2 regions of the Micromonospora sp. DT15 genome follow, and region 2 is predicted to be linked to the other one. Evidence: riboswitches for the same ligand, from Rfam matches in the RefSeq annotation. Region 2 holds a riboswitch; the other holds the start of a gene.
The links. A riboswitch is a leader RNA that binds a small molecule or an ion and turns the genes downstream of it on or off. The one in region 2 is predicted to bind S-adenosylmethionine.
Positions count from the first base shown of each region.

Region 1: another riboswitch for S-adenosylmethionine. It lies ahead of ACLQ3F_RS29625 (hypothetical protein); the one in region 2 lies ahead of thrC (threonine synthase).

Region 1 is NZ_JBNCKJ010000017.1:38,624-42,785, reverse strand. Features, by position in the region: gene ACLQ3F_RS29635 (DEAD/DEAH box helicase) at 1-934, opposite strand, end outside; gene ACLQ3F_RS29630 (hypothetical protein) at 1,716-1,898, opposite strand; SAM riboswitch class IV at 1,964-2,084, shown strand; gene ACLQ3F_RS29625 (hypothetical protein) at 2,113-2,715, shown strand; gene ACLQ3F_RS29620 (hypothetical protein) at 2,877-3,329, shown strand; partial or broken gene ACLQ3F_RS29615 (DUF6308 family protein) at 3,908-4,162, shown strand, end outside.
Region 2 is NZ_JBNCKJ010000011.1:258,006-262,167, forward strand. Features, by position in the region: gene ACLQ3F_RS24375 (DoxX family protein) at 1-403, shown strand, start outside; gene ACLQ3F_RS24380 (ArsR/SmtB family transcription factor) at 660-965, opposite strand; gene ACLQ3F_RS24385 (DMT family transporter) at 1,057-2,019, shown strand; SAM riboswitch class I at 2,088-2,223, shown strand; gene thrC (threonine synthase) at 2,234-3,520, shown strand; gene ACLQ3F_RS24395 (GNAT family N-acetyltransferase) at 3,787-4,162, shown strand, end outside.

The DNA.
Region 1 (4,162 bases), on a different contig from region 2:
GGAAGGACTTGAGGGCCCCGCTGTCGAGCTCCGTGAGCTCGAACTCGAAGCGGTCCTCCATCTCCTCCTTCCACTTGCCGAGGAGACTCGACGGGCAGACGATCAGGACTCGGTCTGCCTCTCCGCGAGCCTCAAGCTCGGTCCAGATGAGACCTGCCTCGATGGTCTTGCCGAGGCCCACCTCGTCGGCGATGAGCAACCTCGCTTTGCCGGTTTGCAGGAGCTTGAGCACCGGTTTGAACTGGTAGGGCCGGAACGTCGTGCGTGTGGCGCGGAAAGAAAAGAGCGTGTTGGCGAACTTGCCCAGCAGCTTCGCGCGCGTGAGCGTGGCACCGAACCTGCTCGCCGGCGTTGGCTCACGGGTCACCCACGTAGGTGGGGCTTCGACCTGCGGACGCGGCCGCAGCCGGGGCTCCACCACGTCCTGCTGCCGACCTTCGACCATCACGGTGTACGTCCAGTGCTCGCGGAGAAACTTGCGGTCGCGCACTACCACGTCCGCGCCCCCGGGATGAGTCAGGGCGGCATCATTTACCGTGAATAGCGGCGCGGGGACCGTCACAGCCTTGTGCCACAACTCCTCCGCCCAGGCCCAGGCGGCGAGCAGAGGATGCTCAGGCTCAAGGCCGTACGGGGACACCACAATCCCGCCGCCTGGCGCGGCACCGGCTGCGACCTGCAGGACGATCGGGCCACCGTCAACCGCTTGGAACCAGTAGATGCCCTCGGGAAGTTCCACTTCCGGCTGCCACAACAACCGGCACTCGCTCACCTGGTCGGCAAGCGACCGAACGGGTGTGTCCAGGACGAGCGCACGTGTAAAGCGACCTCGATCGAGCGCGACATCGATTCGCTCGTGATCCGGGAAATAGCCGAACGTGGCGTCATCAGTTGAAGAGGTGGTCATCGCCGAGGCGACCCTTTGCTTGGCCACGTGTCGATTTGAGGCTGGCGACCGGTCGGGACGGCATCCCCGGAGAGCCAAGCCGCCGTCCCGAAATGACCTCTTGTGCTCTGCTCGATCAGGGCGCGGACTTCACAGGCGGTCGGCGTGGCGTGCAGCGCCCAGGTGGGTTCCCGGTCGCGGAGAAACTCAAGTGGCTCTGACACGTTCTTCCCCTCTAGAACTCGGCAGGCAGCCGTAGAGCGACTATGCAAGTGAGCGGCCATCAGCACAAGGTGAGCAGCGGTCACCACCAATTGGGTGCCTGGTCGGCCGAACCAAGGCTGCCAAGGTCGTCCGCACCGTCGCCCGATTGGAGGAACCACTAATCGAGGTTGCTGTGCCACGCGTTAACCGGATCCGGTGTTGTTCACCCGAGAGGCCCATCATGGAATCGCGTCACAGGAGCGGCGAGATGTTGGTGCCGGGCTGCTGGAGTCGGTGCAGCAGCATAGCTACATCTCCGTGCCAGCCACGAAGTTCAGCGACCGTTGGTGCCAGTCCGTACGTGTGGTGATGCCTGGCCCGGCACAAGCCGTGCCATACGGTGCACGCCCTCGAAGTTGCCCCGGCGCCGGCGTAGACGGGCAGGACCAGTAGTTGGTGGCGCATGGGCCGGCCGGCGACGCACGGCGCGATCCGCTTCCAGTAGTCCTGCAGCCGCTGTTCAAGAGCGAGACGGGTCAGGTTCCGCTCGTGGCAGGTGTACTCAAGGGCGTCGCGGATGAGGTTGCAGACCACCGGGCGGCGGACCTAGTCGTCCACACCCCCGTCACGAGCGATGGCCGTACAGATGGATCGGTCGATCAAGAAGTAGATCGGCGAGGGCGTAGACGAGGTTCAACCGCTGCACGACGACCTGTGCGGCGTCTACGGCCCAGATCATGAGCTGACCCGGGAACTCGCCGATCTGCTTGCCCGGCTCCGACTCGCCGCCGACGGATAGTTCCGCCACCACCGTTGGCTCAGGTCTCCCCCGCGGGATTGCTCCCGGCCTCGATGATCTCTATGCTTCCTGGGCGTCAAGAGTGGTCAGCGTCAAGCCTCCCGGCTTGCTGACCCGGCAACCGCGCCACCCGCGCACGGTGCCTCCGGGAGAAGACCAGGTCGACCGCCAGCTGCGGTACGGCAAGAGCGGGTGCCTCGTGGCACCGGAGAGCGAGTTCATCGTGCCATTCGAAGAGCTGGACCTGACTGCTTTCGCGGTCTGCCTGACCTGCGGGCACCTCCGCGACGGCGCTCCGCGCGAGCAGTGGTGCCGCTGCCAGCCACGTACCCCGGAGTGGGAGCAGCAGTGGCAGGGCCAGGACCTCGCCGGTGACCTCGACCTGTGTGTGTTGTGCGTCCGGGACACGGTGACCACCCGGACCCGGTGGTCGTGGCTGGCCTGCGGGACCTGCCGACACGTCTCGCAGGTCGTCGGAGAACGGTACGGCCACCGCGCCGCACTGCCGCTGGGCCGACACTCGATCATGAACGGCGACGTGATCCAGCCGCAGACGGCTGCGACCACTGTGGTCGCCGCCTCGCTGGTGGCTTTCGCGCGGCGTGGTAATACGCTGCGCGAGTGGCAGCAGGTGGAGTTCGCCCGGCTCGCCGAGCCACTACGCCTGACTGCTTCGAGCGTGCCGCTGGCCGAGTGGCAGCGGCACTCGCCGCCGTCGCTTGGAGCGAGCGTTGACGCCTTCGACCGCTACGGCGTCATGCCCGTACCCAGCGATCTCAGCGGCCTCCGACAGGCGCAGACCGAATTCCTGTTCACCGCTCGTTGACCGCCAGTCCAGCCGGCTGCTGTTATCGCAAACAGCAGCCGGTTGGTCATCTTCCCTCGACGGTCGGGAGATGACGGGCAGCTCGATACTCGCGGCGTTCGACAGCATCCGGCCATGATGGACAGTGGCCGGCAGCGACGTCGGCGCCTGGTGGTCGAAGCATGACCATCGTTAGTGGTTGGCCGGCGCTGACCGTGGCATTGAGCAACAGAGCCTCGCCAGCGAGGTTGTTCATTCAGGGGCGGTTCGGCCGCTGGCAGGACCTTCAGGCACGGTATCGGGAATCCGTGGGCTCCCTTGTCGTGCCGGGGATCCAGGCGAACCCTGGCACCATCGGCTCGGCTTTCGACTGGATGGTGCGCTTCATGGTACATCCCCGTCCGGATCTGCGCTTGGCACTGCTCGGCGCGCGCATTCCCCCACTCCGGCACGCGGTCCACGAACTGACGCGCACGCTGGGTTACTCCCAAAGCGGCGACAGCGTGGGGATCTCCCGGTTCACCGGGCCGGCCGCAGGCAGCGAAGCCAACCATCAACTCGTTGCCCGGGCCTGCTGGGCAGTTGACGGAGTCGGACAGTGCCACGATGTCCCGGGTAATCCTGACGCACCGTGACTAGCACGCCTCACCAGGCTTCCTGCAACTATTCTGTTCTCTGCTTCACGCAGCTGGACATCACTGCGTGGACATGTCAGTGCTTCGATGCAGGCCTCATGGCAGGGCGTCCATCGTGATCAAGCTGAAGGACCCCGGGCTCATGCCGTCCAGTCTGTAAGACCGGACATTGCATGGCACGCGATCCGCAGCAGATCATTGCGGTGCTAGGAGACGTCAGATCGCTGTCTCTACTCCGATCGCTCCTCTGCACCATAGGCCTCCCGAAGACGGTCAGTCACATCGACTGCGTTATCAAGGCCAACGCGGACCTGACTCAGGGATACCCGATGGCCGGCGACCCAGGAGCTCGTTCGGGCAGCTGCCCTGACCTGGTCTACCGGCACCTCGACAGCCTGCTCGATGTCGTAGGTGACGCTACTCAAGGTAACAAACACGCAAGCATCGAAGCTCCAGCTCCGAAACGGTGAGAAGACGTGGGTACGCCGGCTGCCGGGCTCAATGACGCGGCACTTGATCTGCAACAACGTGCCGTCAGCCGCGCGAACGTCCCAGCTCTTCTCCGACTGCGGCGGCGGATGCGACTGAGCGCCAGTGCTCAGTATTATCTGCCAGTGCCGGATAGATTGATTGACATCGTTCGTCGTGAAGGCGTGGGCCATCGTGGGGCCTACTTCACGCCCGGGGCGTACACCGGGCAGTGGTTCGAGTCCTTCGCGGGTGGCGGCGATCGTGTCGAGACCCGCGACAGGATCACCGTCGATGATCTCTATGCGGTGGAGGCGCTCAACGTCCAAGTTCCGTTCGCCGTCGGCAGGGAGCTGCTTGACGGC
Region 2 (4,162 bases):
CGGTCTGCTGTTCACGTTGCACGGCCTGTCCTCGGTGTTCGGGTTGTTCGGCGGCAACCCGATGACTGGCAAGGCGGTACCGTTCGGCACCTGGCCGGGCTGGTGGGCCGCCCTGATCCAGTTGGTCTGCGGCGTACTGGTGCTGGTCGGGCTCTTCGCTCGACCCGCCGCGCTGCTCGCCTCCGGCTCGATGGCGTACGCCTACTTCGTTGTGCACCAGCCGGATGCCCTGCTGCCGCTGCACAACGGAGGCGAGCTGGCGGCTCTCTTCTGCTGGGCGTTCCTGCTGGTCGCGGCGCTCGGCCCGGGTGCCTGGGCCCTCGACACGCTGCTCGCCCGGCGTCGTGCCGACAGTCCTTCGGTCTCGGCTTCGGCGGCCGAGCCCGGCAGGGTGTCCGTCTGATCAGACCCGAACCGCGCGCCGCCGAAGCCTCGACGAGGCGGCTTCGGCGGCGCGCCCGGTCACTGTCGGCCGATGTGCCCCGGCCCGGGGCCGCCCGACACTCCCGGTCGTGGTGCCACCTCTTCGTTGATGTCGTAGACGACTCAGCTCCACAGCGAGCGTCGGGGACATGTCCCGACCGCCGAGGTCACGTGCCGCCGCCAACCGGTTGGTGCGGCCACGCGGACCGCAGCCGGCGAGCGAAGGCGGGGCGGGGTCAGGCCGGCGGGCGCTGGGTGAGGACCGCGTCCAGCAGGCCGGGGTAGAGCTTGTCCAGCTCGTCCCGGCGGAGCCGGACCAGTCGGCTGGTGCCGGCCGCCCGGGTCCGGGTCAGCCCCGCCTCGCGCAGCACCTTGAGGTGGTGGCTGCGGGTCGCCTTGGAGACGCCGAAGTCGAAACTGCCGCAGGCGGACTCGCCGCCCTCGGCGAGCGCCCGGACGATCTGCAGCCGCACGTCGTCGGCGAGTGCGGCCAACACGTTGGTGACCGGTACGGCGGTCAGGTCGGGCTCCTGCGGCTCCATGTGACCAGTGTAACCCTTGTTCGACAACCATCGAACGACGCCCTATGGTCAGTGTCGTTGGTTCGACGATACTCGAACATTGGAGTTGCCAATGCGATCCCGCGCCACCGCGTACCCACTGGTCGCCGTGCTCGGCTGGGGCGTGATGTTCCCGATCCTGGCCAGCGCGCTTCACCGCGTCGACCCGCTCAACCTGACCACCGCGCGCTACCTGCTGGCCGCCGTCGTCCTGGTCGCCATCCTGCTGCTCCGCGAGGGTGCCGGCGCGCTCCGCCACGGCGGCCGGGCGCTGGAGGTGGTGGTGCTCGGAGTGGTCGGCTTCGCGGGCTTCAACCTGCTCACCAACCTGGCGCTGGAACACGCCGCCCCGCAGCAGATCTCCCTCTTCGTGGCCACCACCCCGGTGATCACCCAGCTGGTCCGCTGGGCTCGCGACGGCGTACGCCCGAAGCCGCTCCTGCTGGCCCTCTCCCTCGTGGCGCTCGTCGGCGTCGGTCTGGTGATCACGCGCGGGAGCCTGGCCGGGCTCGGCCAGTTCGGTCTCGGTGGGCTCATGATGATCGGCGCGGTGCTGGGTTGGGGCATCTACACCCACGGCGCCAGCCGGTTCGGCGAGTGGTCGCCGCTGCGCTTCACCACACTGACCGCGCTCGCCGGCACGGCCGCCATGCTCGTCCTGAGCATCGGCGCCGACGCCGTCGGCTGGCAGCACGCGCCGGCCGCCGCCGACCTCGTGGCGGTCGCCCCGCAACTGGCGTACGCCGTGCTGGTGGGTGCCGTGATCGCGGTCCTGGCCTGGAACACCGGCGTGCAGCGACTCGGCGCCGCCAACGCCGCGCTGTTCATGAACCTGGTCCCGGTGACCACCTTCGCGGTGCAGATCGCCCGCGGCTACCGCCCGGAGCCCGTCGAGCTGGTCGGGGCCGCCATCACGATCGCCGCCCTGATCGCCGCGAACCTCGCCGCCCGGCCCCGGGCCACGGCGCTGCCCCGGCCGAGCGCGGTGACGGACCCGATCGCGGTGACCGACCCCGTCGCGGTGAGTTTCCGCTGACCCAATACCTGGGATCAGTGGTAGCAGCGGCCGACAGCGTTGTCCTAGACTCGACGGCACAACTGAATACCTCATCCAGAGGGGCTGAGGGATACGGCCCGACGACGCCCCGGCAACCACCCCGCGCGCTCACCGCTGAGCGACCCGCGGGGCAGGTGCCAATTCCGTCCCCGCCGCACCGTGCGATGCGGGGAAAGATGAGAGGACTCTCGACATGACGTCGACGCTCGTCGCCTCCGGCATCGACACCGCTGCCAGCCCCGCCCGCGCCCTGGTCTGCCGTGCCTGTTCGGCCCGCTACCCGCTCGCCGCCCAGCACGCCTGTTACGAGTGTTTCGGCCCGCTGGAAGTCGACTACGACACCGCCGCGCTGGCCACGGTCACCCGCGAGCAGATCGAGGCCGGCCCGAACAACATCTGGCGGTACGCCGCCCTGCTCCCCGCCGGTCAGGACCCGGCCACCCGGGTCACCCTCGACCCGGGCCTGACCCCACTGGTGGCGGCCCCGCACCTCGCCGCCGAGCTGGGCATCACCGCGCCGCTCTGGGTCAAGGACGACAGCGCCAACCCCACCCACTCGTTCAAGGACCGGGTCGTCTCGGTGGCGCTCACCGCCGCCAAGGCCCTCGGCTTCAGCCGGTTCGCCTGCGCGTCGACCGGCAACCTGGCCAACTCGGTGGCCGCCCACGCGGCCCGCGCCGGGGTGCCCTCGGTGGTCTTCATCCCCAGCGACCTGGAACAGGGCAAGGTCATCACCACCGCCGTCTACGGCGGCGAGCTGGTCGCCATCGACGGCTCGTACGACGATGTCAACCGGCTCTGCGGTGAGCTGGTGGAGACCGACGAATTCGAGGACACCGCGTTCGTCAACGTGAACGTCCGGCCGTACTACGCGGAGGGCTCCAAGACCCTCGGCTACGAGGTGGCCGAGCAGCTCGGCTGGCGGATCCCGGCGCAGGTGGTCATCCCGATGGCCAGCGGCGAGCTGCTCACCAAGATTGACAAGGCGTTCTCCGAGCTGGTGGAGATCGGCCTGGTCGAGGCGCCCGCCGACGGCTGGAAGGTCTTCGGGGCGCAGTCCGCCGGCTGCAACCCGATCGCCGTCGCACTGCACGCCGAGACCGACACGATCGTCCCGGTCAAGCCCACCGGCATCGCCAAGTCACTCAACATCGGCGACCCGGCGGCCGGCCTCTACGCCCTGGAGGCGGTCCGCCGTACCGGCGGCTGGATGGAGTACGTCGACGACGACGAGATCCGCGCGGGCATCCGCGATCTGGCCCGTACCACCGGGGTCTTCGCGGAAACCGCCGGTGGGGTCACAGTGGCGGTGCTGCGCAAACTGGTCGAGTCCGGTCGGCTCGACCCGACGGCCGAGACCGTCGTGTTCAACACCGGTGAGGGTCTGAAGACCATCGACGCGGTGGCCGGCCAGGTCGGGCCGACCCACCACATCAAGCCCTCGCTGCGGGCGGCCCGCGACGCCGGCCTCCTGGGCTGAACGGCCCGCCCGGCACCGGGGCCGGGTGGATCAGTCGGTAACTGGGTTTTCGCTGTGAGTGTGGAAAACCCGCCCCTACGGACTTGACGGCAGGAACCGGACGGCGCAAGATGCTCCGTGCGGGAGGGCATTTCGCCGAAGACTTTTGAAGTTCTTGCGACCCAACGCCGGAGGCGTTGTGCGAGTGTCCCTCCCGACCAACGTTCGATCGGGCCAGCGAGTAATTCGCTGGCCCGATCGCTTTTGTACGGTGCACGCTCACCGGCATGAGCATCACCATCGCGTCGTTCGACGGCGCTGACCGGACTTCGGTCGACGAGGCGTACCGGATCGGGTCGGCGGCCAACGACGCCGATGTGCCGGACTTCCCGCCCTCCTGCCGGCGCCGCTTCGACGCGTTGTTCCACACGCCGATGCCCGGTACCCGGTCGCTCTGGGCGCTGGCCCGTCTGGACGGCGTGCCGGCCGGCTACCTCCAACTGGACCTGCCGCAGCTCGACAACACCGACAACGCCACCGCTGAGCTGCTGGTGCATCCGCAGCTGCGGCGCCGGGGCGTCGGCCGGGCCCTGCACGAGTACGGGCTGCGCCTGCTCCGCGAGCACGGCCGTAAGCGGGTGGTGGCGATGACCGTCTCCGCGC